DNA from 4 places in the Pseudomonas sp. GD03875 genome. Region 3 is predicted to be linked to each of the others. Evidence: predicted binding sites of a transcription regulator. Region 3 holds the regulator's gene; each other region holds the start of a gene.

Region 1 (4,325 bases), on a different contig from region 3:
GGCGTTGATGTTCTCCCACATGTCAGCGGTGATCCGCCCGCGCACGGCGTGGGCGTTGCTGCGCGCGCCCTGCAGGCAGCAGTAGATACTCGCCGGGTTGTCCGCGTCGAGGGCGAAGAAGTGCAGCATGCGCTCGGCGTGCAGCTGGCCGTGGCGCTCCAGGTAGTCGTCCAGGGTGCCGGTGATCAGCAGCGGCAGGGCCAGTTCGTCGAGGCCGTCGCCACGGCCGTCCTGGGGCATCAGCGACAGCGAGTAGCTGACGTCGAGCATGCGCGCGAGGTTCTCGGCGCGCTCCAGGTAGCGCGACATCCAGTAGAGGTCGGAGGCGGTTCTGCTCAGCATGGTCAGTCCTCCACCACCCAGGTGTCCTTGGTGCCGCCGCCCTGGGACGAGTTGACCACCAGCGAGCCCTCGCGCAGGGCCACGCGGGTCAGGCCGCCGGGCACCAGGCGGGTCTCGCGGCCTGACAGGACGAACGGGCGCAGGTCGATGTGGCGCGGGGCGACGCCGCTCTCGACGAAGGTCGGGCAGGTCGACAGGCACAGCGTCGGCTGGGCGATGTAGGCCTCGGGCCGGGCCTTGAGGCGTTCGCGGAAGGCCTCGATCTCGGCCTGGGTGGCGGCCGGGCCGACCAGCATGCCGTAGCCGCCGGAGCCCTGGGTTTCCTTGACCACCAGTTCGGAGAGGTTGGCCAGCACGTGGGACAGTTCCTCGGGCTTGCGGCACTGCCAGGTGGGCACGTTCTTGAGGATCGGCTCCTCGTCCAGGTAGAAGCGGATCATTTCGCCGACGTAGGGATAGATCGACTTGTCGTCCGCCACCCCGGTGCCGACCGCGTTGGCCAGCACCACGTTGCCGCTGCGGTAGGCGGCCAGCAGGCCGGGCACGCCGAGCATGGAGTCCGGGTTGAAGGCCAGCGGGTCGAGGAAGGCGTCGTCCAGGCGCCGGTAGATCACGTCCACCGGCTGCGGGCCGGCGGTGGTGCGCATGAACACCTTGTCGTCGCGGACGAACAGGTCGGCGCCCTCCACCAGCTCCACACCCATCTCGCGGGCGAGGAAGGCGTGCTCGAAGTAGGCGCTGTTGAAGCGCCCCGGGGTGAGCACCACCACGCTGGGGTTGTCGATCGGGCTGGAGCTTTTCAGGGTGTCCAGCAGCAGACTCGGGTAGTGGTCGATGGGCGCCACCCGCTGCATCGAGAACAGCTCGGGGAACAGGCGCATCATCATCTTGCGGTCTTCCAGCATGTAGCTGACGCCGCTGGGCGTGCGCAGGTTGTCCTCCAGCACGTAAAAGCTGCCGTCGCCGTCGCGCACCAGATCGACGCCGGCGATGTGGGCGTAGAGGTCGCGGTGCAGGTCGAGGCCCTGCATGGCCAGCTGGTAGCCCTCGTTGGCCAGCACCTGCTCGGCCGGGACGATGCCGGCCTTGAGGATGCGCTGCTCGTGGTAGAGGTCGGCGAGGAACATATTCAGCGCCTTGACCCGCTGGATGCAGCCAGCCTCGACGATGCGCCATTCGCTGGCGGGGATGCTGCGCGGAATGGTGTCGAAGGGGATCAGACGCTCGGTGCCCTGCTCGTCGCCGTAGAGCGTGAAGGTGATGCCTGCGCGGTGGAACAGCAGGTCGGCTTCCCGCCGGCGCTGGGCCAGGAGCTCGTCGGGGGTGTCCGCCAGCCAGCGGGCGAATTCCCGGTAGTGCGGGCGGACCGTGCCACTCGCGTCGTACATCTCATCGTAGAAGGTGCGGGCCATGCCGTACTCCTTGTCACCCGGACAGGGAGTGCCATCGCAAGGCCCGTGCCATGAAAAATTATGCTTTCAGATCAACGAGTTGCTAATCCAAGCGAAGCGCTGCGCACCAAAATGGAGCGATTTTGCGCCCCAGGCGCGGCAGGCCGCCCCATGGCATGGCAGCGCGGCGAAGCCTTCGCTCAGACGCGCACTTCCATGCCTTCGCGCAGGAAGCGCGGCGCGATGTAGCACTCGTAGTGCGCCTCGGAGAGCAGGAAGAATTCGCGGTCGATGGCCTCGCGCAGGGCCGGCAGCTCCCAGTCGCGGAACTCGGGCAGCAGCACCAGGCCGTAGGCCTCCAGCCGGCTGATCAGGCGCGAGGCGCGGGCGATCAACTGGTAGGCCCAGCAGTATTCGGACTGCTCGGGCACGAAGCGCACCTGGCGCTGCTCCAGCTGCGCGCGCAGCAGCGACGGGTCGAAGATCTCCACCTTGCCCTGCATCACCTGCACCAGCAGCACCTCGAGGCGCTTCCACACGGCGCGCTTCTCGTCGTCGTTGTAGGCGTTCCAGTTCACCACCTCGTGATGGAAGCGCTTGCAGCCGCGGCACACCAGGTCGCCGTAGACGGTGGAGCAGAGGCCGACGCAGGGCGTCTTGATTCGTTGGTTGGACATGCGGGGCAGGACGGCGCTGTGAAACAGGCGCCCCATGATAGCGGCTACCCCCGGCAGGGTCATCATGACCGACCAGACCTTCGTCGACTTGCCAGCCAGACGATGACAGGTAGTCTAAAACCCCGATTGGATCGGCGTTTCGCTTAACTTTGGCCGCCCGTTCCAGTAGAATTGCACCGCCTTTTTAGGCACCGATGTCCGTCGGAAGCTGTTTTCAAAGCGTCACGAGCACAGTCGATCCGCCAGGAACGCGTCTGGCGCAGGTTCGCCGAAACCTGCGCCGCCCTCATCCCCTCTCGCGTCCTGCGGCGTAAAACTTTGAAAACAGCTTCTTGTTGAAGCCGTCGACTCACCGGCCAGTGCGCCCAAAAAGCGCAGCGGCGCGATGCGTGGCGGTTTTCTGGATAAGCGTTGCGGGCCGCCGCGACCACTGATGAGGGTAATAACTGTGCTTGAAGCCTATCGCAAACACGTAGAAGAGCGTGCCGCCCAAGGGATCGTTCCCCAGCCGCTGAACGCCGAGCAAACCGCAGGCCTGGTCGAGCTGCTGAAGAACCCGCCGGCCGGCGAAGAAGCCTTCCTCGTTGATCTGATCACCAACCGTGTTCCGCCGGGCGTGGACGAAGCCGCCTACGTCAAGGCCGGCTTCCTGTCCGCCGTGGCCAAGGGCGAAGCCAGCTCCCCGCTGATCAGCAAGCAACGCGCCGTCGAACTGCTGGGCACCATGCAGGGCGGCTACAACATCGCCACCCTGGTCGAACTGCTGGACAGCGCCGAGCTGGCCGAAGTCGCCGCCGAGCAGCTGAAGCACACCCTGCTGATGTTCGACGCCTTCCACGACGTGGCCGAGCGCGCCAAGGCCGGCAACGCCAACGCCAAGGCCGTGATGCAGTCCTGGGCAGATGGCGAGTGGTTCGTCAACCGCCCCGCCGTTCCGGAAAAAGTCACCCTGACCGTGTTCAAGGTCACCGGCGAAACCAACACCGACGACCTGTCGCCGGCGCCGGACGCCTGGTCCCGCCCGGACATCCCGCTGCACGCCCTGGCCATGCTGAAGATGGCCCGTGACGGCATCAACCCGGACCAGCCGGGCTCCGTCGGCCCGATCAAGCAGATGGAAGCGCTGAAGGCCAAGGGCTTCCCGGTCGCCTACGTCGGTGACGTGGTCGGTACCGGTTCCTCCCGCAAGTCCGCCACCAACTCGGTACTGTGGTTCTTCGGCGATGACATCCCCTACGTGCCGAACAAGCGCGCCGGTGGTTTCTGCTTCGGCACCAAGATCGCCCCGATCTTCTACAACACCATGGAAGACGCCGGCGCCCTGCCGATCGAATTCGACTGCACCAACCTGGCCATGGGCGACGCCATCGACGTCTACCCGTACAAGGGCGAAGTGCGCCGCCACGGCAGCGACGAGCTGGTCACCAGCTTCCAGCTGAAGACCGACGTGCTGCTGGACGAAGTCCGCGCCGGCGGCCGTATCCCGCTGATCGTCGGCCGTGGCCTGACCGAGAAGGCCCGCGCCGAGCTGGGCCTGGCCCCGTCCACCCTGTTCAAGAAGCCGGTCGCCCCGGCCGACAGCGGCAAGGGCTTCACCCTGGCGCAGAAGATGGTCGGTCGCGCCTGCGGCCTGCAGGAAGGCCAGGGCGTGCGCCCGGGCACCTACTGCGAGCCGAAGATGACCACCGTCGGTTCCCAGGACACCACCGGCCCGATGACCCGCGACGAGCTGAAGGACCTGGCCTGCCTGGGCTTCTCCGCCGACCTGGTGATGCAGTCCTTCTGCCACACCGCCGCCTATCCGAAGCCGATCGACGTCACCACCCACCACACCCTGCCGGACTTCATCATGAACCGCAGCGGCGTGTCCCTGCGTCCGGGCGACGGCATCATCCACAGCTGGCTGAACCGCATG
Region 2 (4,325 bases), on a different contig from region 3:
CAAGCCGGTGTCATCGACTTCCAGGCCGGCCAGCTCACCGGTGGTGTAGCCGTTCTGGCTCACGCTGCTGACGGCGAAGGAGCTGGCGAACTGGGTGGAGCGGCGCAGGTCGATGGTCAGGAACTCCGGGCTCTGGTTCGCGCCGTTCTCGCTCCATACAGGCGGCGTGGAGTTGTCCGGCGCGGCCGGGGTCCAGTTGTTCATCAGGATCGTGCCGTCCGGGTTGACGGTGAAGTCGGTGGAGGTCGAGCTCAGCAACTGTCCCGCCTCGGTGAAGGTCAGGTTAGCGGTGAACGGCGTGGTGCCGGGACCGTTGTCATAGACCGGGGGCGGCCCGGGGGTGACCAGCACGCTCTCCGGGGCGGACGGGTTGCGCCCGTCGATCAGCACATGCATGGTCCAGCTGTTGAGCGCCGGCGGCGCATCCTTGACGAAGTACTGGGTCAGTACGTGGGCATTGCCCTGGGTGTCGTAGATATTGGTCGAGGTCGACGAGTTGTAGGTGGTCGGGTCGGCCGGGTTGAACGGCGTCGTCGTTGGCGACACGCTGTTGGAGTTCAGGTTGAAGGTCTGCGCCATGGTCGAAGTCGCGCGCGGCTCCTGGCTGGCGGTCTGGATGCGCAGGTTACCGATGACGCCCGTCTGCAGGTTGTCGTTGGCGTCGACCGTATAGCCCTGCAGGTTGTAGCCGAAGTTGTCGACGATGAAGCCGTCGCGGTCGGTGCCGAAGTAGCCCGCGCGGGTGTAGCTCAGAGCACCGTTGTTGCTGACCTGGAAGAAGCCGTTGCCGTTGATCGCCAGGTCCAGCGCGTTCTGGGTGTAGTTGATGTTGCCCTGGTTGAACAGCTGGGCGACGTCGCCCAGCAGCACGCCGCTGCCCTGCGGGTTCTTGCCGGTACCGAGCATCGACGCCGCGTAGACGTCGGCGAACTCGGCGCGGGACTGCTTGAAGCCCGCGGTGCCGGCGTTGGCGATGTTGTTGCCGGTGACGTTGAGGTCCTTGGTGGCTGCCCGCAGACCGCTAAGACCGATATTGAAAGCCATGGATGTGCTCCTTTGCCGTTACTGCCGGCGCTTACAGCCTGGGGGGTTATTGACCGATTGTCTGGACCTGGGACAGCGGCACCGCGCCGATGCCCGCCAAGTTGAGCCTCATTTCGCTGCCGTTCTGACCGAGCACGACGCTGTCGACGTTGGCCGGCAGCAGGGTGTAGAGCCCCTTGGTGCCTTCGGGGTAGGTGGCCTGGGCCTCGAACTTGTAGGTGCCGGGCGGCATGAGATCGCCGTTTGAGTCCTTGCCGTCCCACATGAAGCTCACGTTGCCTGCCGCCTGCTGGCCGAGATTGACGCGGCTCACCGCCTTGCCGGCGCTGTCGTAGACGTTGACGTAGACGTTGCTGCTGCTGACCGGCAGGACCAGGCTGGCCTTGAAGGTCTCGCTGGTGTCGACCACTGCCTTGTCGGACGGCACGATCACCTTGCGCCCGACCAGGGACGAGGCCTGCAGGGCCTGCGAGGACTGATAGCCGGACAACAGGGAGCCCATGCTGGTATTGAGCTTCTCGATACCCTCGACCTGGCTGAACTGCGCGAGCTGGGCGATGAACTCGCCGTTCTCCTGCGGCTCCAGCGGGTTCTGGTTGTTCAACTGGGCCACCAGCAGCTCGAGAAATTCATTCTTGCCGAGATCCTTGCTCTGCTTGGTTTCCTGCTTGATCTGGTACTGGTCCAGTACCGAACTGGCGCCGCTTACACTGCTCATCCCTTCAACTCCTCGCTAACCGGATCACTGGCCCAGGGTCAGTACGCGCTGCATCATCTGCTTGGCGGTGTTCATCATTTCCACGTTGGTCTGGAAGGCACGACTGGCGGAAATCATGTCGGCCATCTCCTCGACCACGTTGACGTTCGGGTAGTACACGTAGCCCTTCTCGTCAGCCGCCGGGTGGTTGGGCTCGTAGCGGGGCATCAGGCTGCTCTGGTCTTCCACCACGCCCAGCACCTGCACGCCACGACCAGGCTGGTCCTGGTCGGCGAACAGCGAGCCGCGGTCGCCGTCCATGGTCGACTCGAACACGGTGGCAAACACCGGGTGGCGCGCGCGGTAGGTCTGGTCGATGCTCGACGAAACGGTCTCGGCGTTGGCGATGTTGCTGGAAATGGTGTTCAGGCGAGTGCTCTGGGCGCTCATGCCGGTACCGGCGATGTTGAAGACACTGGAGAGTGACATGACTGGGATCTCCCTTATTCGCCGCGCAGGGCGCCGACAAGACCTTTGAATTTGCTGTTGAGCAGGGTGAAGCTGGCCTGGAACTGCACCGCGTTCTCGGCGTAGTTGGCCTGCTCCTGCTGCATGTCGACGCTGTTCTGGTCGATGGACGGATGGAACGGCGTGCGGTAGCGCAGCGCCGGGTCGGCCAGCTGGATACCTTCGCTGGCGATGTGGCGGCTGTCGGTGCGGCTCATCTCGAACTGCTTGCCGCTCTGCTTCTCGCTCTGCTCCGCGAGCACGGCGGAGAAGTCCAGATCACGGGCCTTGTAATGCGGCGTGTCGGCATTGGCGATGTTGTTGGCCAGAACCTCGGCGCGTTGCGCGCGGAAGCCCAGGGCCGTTTCGTGAATGCCGAGTGCGTTTGCGAAGCTGATGCTCATGATCGGTAACCTCTGCCGTGTGGGCGTCGTGCCAGACATTTAGCAAAGGCTGTGCCATTTATATTAAGTGTTATTTTTCAATAACTTAAAAAATAAATTCGATCATCGAGAGCGGCAAGCGGCAAAGCTTTTCCGCTCCTGCCAAGGCAAGCGGCAAAGCCGTCAGGCCGATTGCCGCCCCTTAAAACTAAACGGGAGGCTTATTCCTGACGCCGGCCACCCCTTCCGCTACACACCGACATTATCTGATAAAAAATTCAATATTGAAGAATTTATCAATTTTAAATAATCTGCATGTTGCCCTGACTTTCACAACAACAAGGGATCGACACGACATGCACAACAACAAGAAAAGCCCTGCCCTACCCGAAACAGTGGATGTGCTGGTGATAGGCAACGGCCCGGTCGGCGCCACACTGGCCGCCCTGCTCGGTCGTTACGGCGTACAAACCTTGGTGATCGACAAGATCCACGACATCCTGCTGATGCCACGCGCCATCGCCCTCGACAACGAAGCCTTGCGTATCCTGCAACTGGCGGGTCTGGCCGAAGGTGCCTTCGAGAAGATCGTCATTCCCGAAGTACGCATGCACTGCCCCATTGTCGGCCAGTTCGGCCGCGCCAATACCAGTGGCAGCCTCGATGGCCACCCCAAGCTGGTGACCTTCTACCAGCCGGATCTGGAACGCTCGATGCGCGAGCAGCAGCGGCGCTTCGACAACGTCATCAGCCTGGGCGGTTTCGAGCTGGAAAACCTGCATCAGGACGCCGATGGCGTCCTTGCTTCCCTGCGAGCCGAGGACGGCAGCCAGCGGCAGGTGCACGCGCGCTACCTGATCGGCGCCGATGGTGCCAGCTCGCGGGTGCGCAGCCTGATCGGACAGGATTTCGAGGGCCAGACCTACAGCGAGGACTGGCTGATCGTCGACGCCGCCGAGCGCGAGATGCAGGCCATCGACCATGTCGAGTTTCTCTGCGATCACCGCCGCCCTACTCCGCACATGCCAGCCCCCGGCGGGCGCGAGCGCTGGGAGTTCATGCTGCATGCCGGCGAGAGCCGAGAGCAGATGGAAAGCGACGAGCGCATCGCCGAACTACTGCATAAATGGATCGAGCCCGGCCAACTGAAGATCGAGCGCAAGGCGGTATATCGCTTCCACGCACGCTGCTGCGACAGCTTCCAGAAGGGCCGGGTGTTTCTGGTCGGTGATGCCGCGCACATAACCCCGCCCTTCGTCGGTCAGGGCCTGGTAGCCGGCCTGCGCGATGCGGCCAATCTGGCCTGGAAGCTGGCCTGGGTGCTGAGCGGCCAGGCCGATGCCAGGATTCTCGACAGCTACGATCAGGAGCGCCGCCCACATGCCCGCGAGATGATCGCGCTGGCCAAACTGATGGGCCGCATGGTGATGCCAAGCAACGCACCGATGGCGCTGCTGGTCCACGGTCTGATGCGCGCGTTGCGCCTGGTGCCGCCATTGCGGCGGCAATTCGAGGAGCTGGAAATAAAGCCGAAGAACAACTTCAAGCGCGGCCTGTTTGCACGACGCGCCTGGGGTCGCCGCCTACGTCGCGGAGGCCTGTTCCCGCAGGGACTGGTGCGCGCGGCCAACGGCAGCATCGGCCTCAGCGACGATGCCCTGGGAGATCGCCTAACCTTGGTCGGATTCGGTATC
Region 3 (4,325 bases):
CCAGGGCACCCTGAAGATCACCGGCGACACCGTGACCATCACCCAGGACGCCAACGGCGAGATCGAAGTCTTCACCTCGGTGGGCCACCCGGCCTACTACGAGCAGAAGCCGTCCGTGGACAAGGACATCGTCAAGGCCTACGGCAAGACCATCCAGTACTTCGCGAGCAACGAGCGCATCGTGCTGATCGACCAGGCCAAGGTGATCCAGCAGGGCAACACCTTCGAAGGCGAGAAGATCGTCTACGACACCCAGCGCCAGATCGTCAACGCCGGCCGCGCCACGGGCAGCAGCGTATCGGTGCCGCGCCCGCGCATCGACATGATCCTGCAGCCGCGCAAGAAGAACGGCCAGCCGGAGCAGGCGCAGTAATGGCGACCCTCAAAGCCCAGCACCTGGCCAAGAGCTACAAGGGCCGCCAGGTGGTCCGCGACGTCAGCCTGTCCATCGACAGCGGGCAAATCGTCGGCCTGCTCGGCCCCAACGGCGCCGGCAAGACCACCTGCTTCTACATGATCGTCGGCCTGGTCCAGGCCGATCAGGGCCGCGTGCTGATCGACAGCGACGACATCAGCCACCAGCCCATGCACGGCCGCGCGCGCTCCGGCATCGGCTACCTGCCGCAGGAAGCCTCGATCTTCCGCAAGCTGAGCGTGGCCGACAACATCATGGCGATCCTCGAGACCCGCAAGGATCTCGACCGCGCCGGCCGCCAGAGCGCCCTGGAAGCCCTGCTGCAGGAGTTCCACATCAACCACATCCGCGACAGCCTCGGCATGAGCCTGTCCGGCGGCGAGCGTCGCCGCGTGGAGATCGCCCGCGCCCTGGCCACCGAGCCGAAGTTCATCCTGCTCGACGAACCCTTCGCCGGCGTGGACCCGATCTCGGTGGGTGACATCAAGCAGATCATCCATCACCTGAAGGCCAAGGGCATCGGCGTACTGATCACCGATCACAACGTGCGCGAGACCCTGGACATCTGCGAGACCGCCTACATTGTCAACGACGGCCAGTTGATCGCCGAAGGCGACGCCGAGACCATCCTCGCCAATCAACTGGTCAAGGAAGTCTACCTGGGCCACGAATTCCGCCTCTGAGCCCCTCCCGCGTGCGGGACTTGCGCAAACGGCTGGAATCATTCAAGGTCAGGCATATAATTTGCTTCCTGGGGCGGCCCGCCGCCTCGCAGTTGGATGGCGCCCCGCGCCGGCAAGTGAACAAGGTACCCAGCCCCACACCATGAAACCGTCGCTAGTCCTCAAGATGGGCCAGCAGCTGACGATGACCCCGCAGCTGCAACAGGCCATCCGCCTCCTCCAGCTTTCCACCCTGGACCTGCAGCAGGAAATCCAGGAAGCGCTGGAATCCAACCCCATGCTGGAGCGCCAGGAAGACGGCGAAGACTTCGATAACTCCGATCCCATGGCCGACGCCGCCGAACAGGCAGGCCCGGCCCAACAGGACAGCTCCAGCTTCCAGGACAGCACCGTCGCGGTGAACAACAGCGAGAGCGCCGAGGACGGTGAGTGGCATGACCGCATCCCCAGCGAGCTGCCCGTCGACACCGCCTGGGAAGACGTCTACCAGACCAGCGCCAGCAGCCTGCCGAGCAACGATGACGACGAGTGGGACTTCACCACGCGCACGTCGGCCGGCGAGAGCCTGCAGAGCCATCTGCTGTGGCAGCTCAACCTGGTGCCGATGTCCGATACCGACAAGCTGATCGGCGTCACCATCATCGACTGCATCAACAACCAGGGTTACCTGGAAGAGTCCATCGACGAGATCGTCGAGTCCTTCGATCCCGAACTGGAGATCGAGGCCGACGAGGTCGAAGCCGTCCTGCATCGCATCCAGCATTTCGAGCCGGCCGGCATCGGCGCCCGCGACCTGCGCGAATGCCTGCTGCTGCAACTGCGCCAGCTGCCGGCCGGCACACCCTGGCTGAGCGAGGCCCAGCGCCTGGCCGGCGAGCACCTCGATGTGCTCGGCAGCCGCGACTACAGCCAGCTGATGCGCCGCCTGAAGCTCAAGGAAGACGAGCTGCGCCAGGTGATCGAACTGATCCAGAGCCTCAACCCGCGCCCCGGATCGCAGATCGAGGCCGGCGAGCCGGAATACGTGGTGCCGGACGTGATCGTGCGCAAGCACAACGAACGCTGGCTGGTCGAACTGAACCAGGAAGCCGTGCCGCGCCTGCGGGTCAACCCGCAGTACGCCGGCTTCGTCCGCCGCGCCGACTCCAGCGCGGACAACACCTTCATGCGCAACCAGCTGCAGGAGGCGCGCTGGTTCATCAAGAGCCTGCAGAGCCGCAACGAGACGCTGATGAAGGTGGCGACGCAGATCGTCGAGCACCAGCGCGGCTTCCTCGAATACGGCGACGAGGCCATGAAGCCCCTGGTGCTGCATGACATCGCCGAGGCGGTGGGCATGCACGAGTCGACCATCTCGCGGGTCACCACGCAGAAATTCATGCACACCCCGCGCGGCATCTACGAGCTGAAGTACTTCTTCTCCAGCCATGTCAGCACCTCCGAGGGCGGCGAATGCTCGTCCACCGCGATCCGCGCCATCATCAAGAAACTGGTGGCCGCGGAAAACGCGAAAAAGCCGTTGAGTGACAGCAAGATCGCTGGTTTACTGGAGGCACAGGGCATTCAGGTAGCCCGCCGCACCGTCGCCAAGTACCGTGAGTCCCTCGGCATAGCGCCGTCCAGCGAACGCAAGCGACTGATGTAAGCGGCCCTGAGCGGAAGGTTTCTGCACACCGTATCGAGCGCCGGATACCCTGCCACGGGGAAACCACGGCCAGCAGTGCAGCACCCTCCCAGCCAGCGTGTTACGGCGGCAGGCCCGATAGCCTGTCTCTTACACAAGGCAACAAGGAGATGCGTTATGCAAGTCAACATCAGTGGACATCAACTGGATGTGACAGACGCCCTGCGTGACTATGTCGGCGAGAAGTTGGGCCGGCTGGAGCGCCATTTCGACAAGATCACCAATGTGCAGGTCATCATGGAGGTCGAGAAGCTGAAGCAGAAGATCGAAGCGACCCTGCACATTGCCGGCGGTGAGGTGGTCGCCAACGCCGAGCACGAAGACATGTACGCCGCCATCGACCTGCTGACCGACAAACTCGACCGCCAACTGATCAAGCACAAGGAAAAGCAGCTGGGCCGCCTGCAGGGCGCCACCGCACGCTGATACCTCCCCCTCCATGATCCGACTCGAAACCATCCTGACTCCCGCACGTTCCCCCGTGAACGTGCCGGGAGGCAGCAAGAAGCGTGTACTCGAACAGATTGCCAATCTGGTCGCCCGTGATCTGCCCGATCTGGATGCCCAGGACATCTTCGAAAACCTGATCGCCCGCGAGAAGCTCGGCTCCACCGGCTTCGGCAACGGCATCGCCATTCCCCACTGCCGCCTGGCCGGCTGCAATGCGCCGATCAGCGCCGTGCTGCACCTGGAAGCGGCCGTGGACTTCGACGCCATCGACGGCGCGCCGGTGGACCTGCTGTTCGTCCTGCTGGTGCCGGAGGCGGCGACCGACGAGCACCTCGAACTGCTGCGCCAGATCGCCAGCATGCTGGACCGTGCCGAGGTGCGCGAGCGCCTGCGCCAGGCGCAGAGCAACGAGGATCTGTACCAGGTCGTGGTCGACGTACAGAACGGCCTTTGAACAGGGGGGCGGCATGCGTCTGATCATCGTCAGCGGGCGTTCCGGCTCGGGCAAGAGCACCGCCCTCGACGTACTGGAAGACAACGGTTTCTACTGCATCGACAACCTGCCTGCCGGGCTCCTGCCTGACCTGGCGGAACGTTCCCTGCTGCAGACCGAGCTGCTGCACCCGCAGGTTGCCGTGTCGGTCGATGCGCGCAACCTGCCCAGCCAGCTCAAGCGCTTCCCGGAGCTGCTCGACGAGGTACGTGGCCGTCATATCCAGTGTGACGTGCTGTATCTCGACGCCGACGAGGAAACCCTGCTCAAGCGCTTCTCCGAGACCCGCCGGCGCCACCCGCTGACCAACGAGAAGCGCGCCCTGGCCGAAGCCATCCGCGACGAAACCCAGCTGCTGCAGCCGATCATCGACCTCGCCGACCTGAAGATCGACACCACCCACCTGAACCTCTACCAGCTGCGCGACACCATCAAGCTGCGCCTGCTGAACAAGCCGGAACCGGGTACCGCGTTCCTGGTCGAATCGTTCGGCTTCAAGCGCGGCATGCCGGTCGATGCCGACCTGGTGTTCGACGTCAGGTGCCTGCCCAATCCCTACTGGAAACCGGACCTGCGCGACATGTCCGGCCTGGAGGCGCC
Region 4 (4,325 bases), on a different contig from region 3:
GATCTTGAGGATGCGGCCGTTGCGCTTGCTGCCGTCGTCGCTGATGGCGACCACCGGGGTGTTGGCCTTGATCCGGCCACGGGCGATGCGGCCGATGCCGATCACGCCGAGGAAGCTGTTGTAGTCCAGCTGGGAGATCTGCATCTGGAACGGGCCGTCGACGTCGACCTGGGGCGCCGGGACGTGGTCGATGATGGCCTGGAACAGGGCGTCCATGTTGTCGTCCATCTTCTCGTGGTCCATGCCGGCGATGCCGTTCAGGGCACTGGCGTAGACGATCGGGAAGTCGAGCTGCTCGTCGCTGGCGCCGAGGTTGTCGAACAGGTCGAAGATCTGGTCGATGACCCAGTCGGGGCGAGCGCCCGGACGGTCGATCTTGTTGACCACGACGATCGGACGCAGGCCGGCCTTGAACGCCTTCTGGGTCACGAAGCGGGTCTGCGGCATGGGGCCGTCCTGGGCGTCGACCACCAGCAGCACGGAGTCGACCATCGACATCACGCGCTCCACCTCGCCACCGAAGTCGGCGTGGCCGGGGGTGTCGACGATGTTGATGTTGTAGCCGTTCCACTTGATGGCGGTGTTCTTCGCCAGGATGGTGATGCCGCGCTCTTTTTCCTGGTCGTTGGAGTCCATCACGCGCTCGGATTCCGCCTCTTTGCGGTCGAGGGTGCCGGACAGTTTCAGGAGTTTGTCCACCAGGGTGGTCTTGCCATGGTCGACGTGGGCGATGATGGCGATGTTGCGCAGTTTTTCGATCACGATGTCGTCTCGATTAGGGATTCGGTGTCGGCCGCGCACTCTACGCGGCCCGCATGAACGGGGAATTAAGGGCGCTGGTCGGGAGGACGCCGACGGCGCACCTCGGCGAGACGACGCGCCGCTCTAGCGCGGGCGGTAGACGCGCACATTGGCATGTCCCTCGCTGAGCAGGTGGTGGGCGTGCAGGCGGCTCATCACGCCCTTGTCGCAATACAGCAGGTACTGGCGGCTCTCATCCAGTTCCTTGAAGCGGTTGTTCAGCGCGTAGAACGGCAGGGCCTGCACTTCGATACCGGCAAGCACAAGCGGCTCGTCCTCGGCGGCGTCCGGGTGGCGGATGTCGATGACGATCTGCCCGGCCAGGGCCTCGGCCACTTCCTCGACCTGCAGGTCCTGGCCCAGTTCGTCGATCACCTTGTCCACGGTCACGCGCTTCGCGCGCTCCAGGGCGCGCTCGAGGATGGCCATGTCGAAATGGGTTTCTTCGTGCTCGATGCGGCCGGGCTTGGCACGGGTGGTCGGGTTGACCGAGATCACGCCGCAGTACTCGGGCATGTTCTTGGCGTACTCGGCGGTGCCGATGGCGGTGGCGGTGTCGATGATGTCCTGCTTGTGCGCGGCGATCAGCGGACGCAGCACCAGGGTGTCGGTGACCGAGTCGATCACCGAGAGGTTCGGCAGGGTCTGGCTGGAGACCTGGCTGATCGCCTCGCCGGTCACCAGCGCATCGATGTTCAGCTCGGCGGCGATGCAGCTGGCGGCGCGCAGCATCATGCGCTTGAGCACCACGCCCATCTGGCTGTTGTCGACCTTGCCGAGGATTTCGCCGACCACTTCCTCGAACGGCACGCTGATGAACAGCACGCGGTGCGAGCTGCCGAACTTCTGCCACAGGTGGTGGGCCACTTCCATCACACCCAGTTCATGGGCACGGCCACCGAGGTTGAAGAAGCAGAAGTGGGTGAGCAGGCCGCGACGCATCATCTGATAAGCAGCGACGGTGGAGTCGAAGCCACCGCTCATCAGCACCAGGGTCTGCTCGATGGAGCCCAGCGGGTAGCCGCCGAGGCCCTCGTGCTGGGCGTGGACGATCAGCAGGCGGTCGTAGCGCACCTCGAAGCGCGCCTCGACCTCAGGCTTCTTCAGGTCGATGCCGGCGGCTCCGCACTCGCGGCGCAGGCGGCTGCCGACATGAGTGGCGAGTTCCATCGAGGTGAAGTCATGGGTGTTGCCGGCGCGCTTGCAGCGCACGGCGAAGACCTTGCCGGCCAGCTGGGCACCAAAATGGGCCCGGCACTTCTCGAAGGTGTCGTCGAAGTCCACGTAGGGATATTCGTGCACTTCGAGGAAGTGGGCGATGCCCGGCATGCTGCGCAGGCGCTCGAACATCTCCAGCTGGGTCTTGCGCTCGCTCACCTGGCTGACCAGGTCCAGGTTGTCCCACTCCCCTCGCACGTCCAGCGCCGGGTCCAGGTCGCGCAGCACCGTGCGGATGTTCTTCGCCAGCTGGCGGATGAACTGCTTGCGCACCGGCCGGCTCTTGATGGTGATTTCCGCGAAGGGTTTGACGATGAGTTTCATGGGGAAAACGAGCGCAGGAAGGCGGGCCTAAAAACAGGGGCGCGGATTATAGCGGAAATTGCTCAAGCTTTGACCAAAAACAATATTCGCCGCCAAACAGCACCAAAAAGAGGCACAAAGCATTTTAGTGGCACCCATTCGGTGCATAAAACCGCTCAAAAAATCGCCACAGGCCGCGCATCCCCTGACTTTCAGGCCTCCAGCCCATTCCGGGGCACTGGCATGCAATTTGCTCCCTTGTGAGGCAGCCTGGCCTGGCGGACCATCCCGCCCGGCTTTGCCCCGATTCCGGGAGGCCGGCACAGCCGACCCCCATCCACCTGGAGGACACCATGTCGAAGTCGCTTCAACTGATTAAAGAACACGACGTGAAGTGGATTGATCTGCGCTTCACCGACACCAAAGGCAAGCAACAGCACGTGACCATGCCGGCACGCGACGCCGACGACGATTTCTTCGAATTCGGCAAGATGTTCGACGGCTCCTCCATCGCCGGCTGGAAAGGCATCGAAGCCTCCGACATGATCCTGCTGCCAGACGACAGCACCGCCGTGCTGGACCCGTTCACCGAAGAGCCGACCCTGATCCTGGTCTGCGACATCATCGAGCCGAGCACCATGCAGGGCTACGATCGCGACCCGCGCGCCATCGCCCGCCGCGCCGAGGAATACCTGAAGTCCACCGGCATCGGCGACACCGTGTTCGTCGGCCCGGAGCCGGAGTTCTTCATCTTCGACGAAGTGAAGTTCAAGTCCGACATCTCCGGCTCCATGTTCAAGATCTTCTCCGAGCAGGCTTCCTGGAACACCGACGCCGACATCGAGTCCGGTAACAAGGGCCACCGTCCGGGCGTGAAAGGCGGCTACTTCCCGGTTCCGCCGGTCGACCACGACCACGAAATCCGCACCGCCATGTGCAACGCCCTGGAAGAAATGGGCCTGGTCGTGGAAGTCCACCACCACGAAGTGGCTACCGCCGGCCAGAACGAGATCGGTGTGAAGTTCAACACCCTGGTCGCCAAGGCCGACGAAGTGCAGACCCTGAAGTACTGCGTGCACAACGTCGCCGACGCCTACGGCAAGACCGTGACCTTCATGCCGAAGCCGCTGTACGGCGACAACGGCTCGGGCATGCACGTGCACATGTCCATCTCCAAGGATGGCAAGAACACCTTCGCCGGCGAAGGCTATGCCGGCCTGTCCGATACCGCCCTGTACTTCATCGGCGGCATCATCAAGCACGGCAAGGCGCTGAACGGCTTCACCAACCCGTCGACCAACTCCTACAAGCGTCTGGTCCCGGGCTTCGAAGCCCCGGTCATGCTGGCCTACTCGGCCCGCAACCGTTCCGCCTCGATCCGCATCCCGTACGTCAACAGCCCGAAAGCCCGCCGCATCGAGGCGCGCTTCCCGGACCCGGCCGCCAACCCCTACCTGGCCTTCGCCGCCCTGCTGATGGCCGGCCTGGACGGCATCCAGAACAAGATCCACCCAGGCGATGCCGCCGACAAGAACCTGTACGACCTGCCGCCGGAAGAGGCGAAAGAGATCCCGCAGGTCTGCGGCAGCCTGAAAGAGGCCCTGGAAGAGCTGGACAAGGGCCGCGCGTTCCTGACCAAGGGCGGCGTGTTCTCCGACGACTTCATCGATGCCTACATCGAGCTGAAATCGGAAGAGGAAATCAAGGTGCGCACCTTCGTGCATCCGCTGGAATACGACCTGTACTACAGCGTCTGATCCAGCGCCGGCCGCCTCCGCGGTCCGCTTGAAAGAGGCCTCCTTCGGGAGGCCTTTTTTATGGCTGTGTCATCGTTGATCGTCGGTTGTTGCACCCCTTGTGGGAGCGGATTTATCCGCGAATGTCGCGGCCAATTGGAATGCCGCCCAGGCGCCCCACGAAAGCAGGAGTGCGCCACCAACCCGTCACGGGAAGAGGCGCCGCTCGAGAGCGCCCGCTATCGCGCCGATCGGCTAGACTCACCG

Evidence for each region. Region 3 encodes sigma-54, which starts transcription at its own class of promoters, with help from an activator protein. Its sites were predicted from a motif close to ANTGGCATNNANNTTGCTNT; they were not measured.
Region 1: the regulator sigma-54 is predicted to act here: its motif matches at 1,788-1,807, upstream of N5D30_RS05500 (circularly permuted type 2 ATP-grasp protein).
Region 2: the regulator sigma-54 is predicted to act here: its motif matches at 2,692-2,711, upstream of flgB (flagellar basal body rod protein FlgB).
Region 4: the regulator sigma-54 is predicted to act here: its motif matches at 2,560-2,579, upstream of glnA (glutamate--ammonia ligase).

What each region holds. Positions count from the first base shown of each region.
Region 1 is NZ_JAOCCV010000005.1:8,246-12,570, forward strand. Features, by position in the region: gene N5D30_RS05495 (alpha-E domain-containing protein) at 1-342, opposite strand, end outside; gene N5D30_RS05500 (circularly permuted type 2 ATP-grasp protein) at 345-1,754, opposite strand; gene N5D30_RS05505 (DUF1289 domain-containing protein) at 1,934-2,410, opposite strand; gene acnB (bifunctional aconitate hydratase 2/2-methylisocitrate dehydratase) at 2,859-4,325, shown strand, end outside.
Region 2 is NZ_JAOCCV010000002.1:204,524-208,848, reverse strand. Features, by position in the region: gene flgE (flagellar hook protein FlgE) at 1-1,044, opposite strand, end outside; gene flgD (flagellar hook assembly protein FlgD) at 1,091-1,762, opposite strand; gene flgC (flagellar basal body rod protein FlgC) at 1,787-2,230, opposite strand; gene flgB (flagellar basal body rod protein FlgB) at 2,245-2,652, opposite strand; gene N5D30_RS02445 (bifunctional 3-(3-hydroxy-phenyl)propionate/3-hydroxycinnamic acid hydroxylase) at 2,988-4,325, shown strand, end outside.
Region 3 is NZ_JAOCCV010000034.1:20,803-25,127, forward strand. Features, by position in the region: gene lptA (lipopolysaccharide transport periplasmic protein LptA) at 1-373, shown strand, start outside; gene lptB (LPS export ABC transporter ATP-binding protein) at 373-1,098, shown strand; gene N5D30_RS22065 (RNA polymerase factor sigma-54) at 1,241-2,743, shown strand; gene raiA (ribosome-associated translation inhibitor RaiA) at 2,900-3,208, shown strand; gene ptsN (PTS IIA-like nitrogen regulatory protein PtsN) at 3,222-3,686, shown strand; gene rapZ (RNase adapter RapZ) at 3,700-4,325, shown strand, end outside.
Region 4 is NZ_JAOCCV010000018.1:70,598-74,922, forward strand. Features, by position in the region: gene typA (translational GTPase TypA) at 1-762, opposite strand, end outside; gene thiI (tRNA uracil 4-sulfurtransferase ThiI) at 886-2,343, opposite strand; gene glnA (glutamate--ammonia ligase) at 2,676-4,079, shown strand.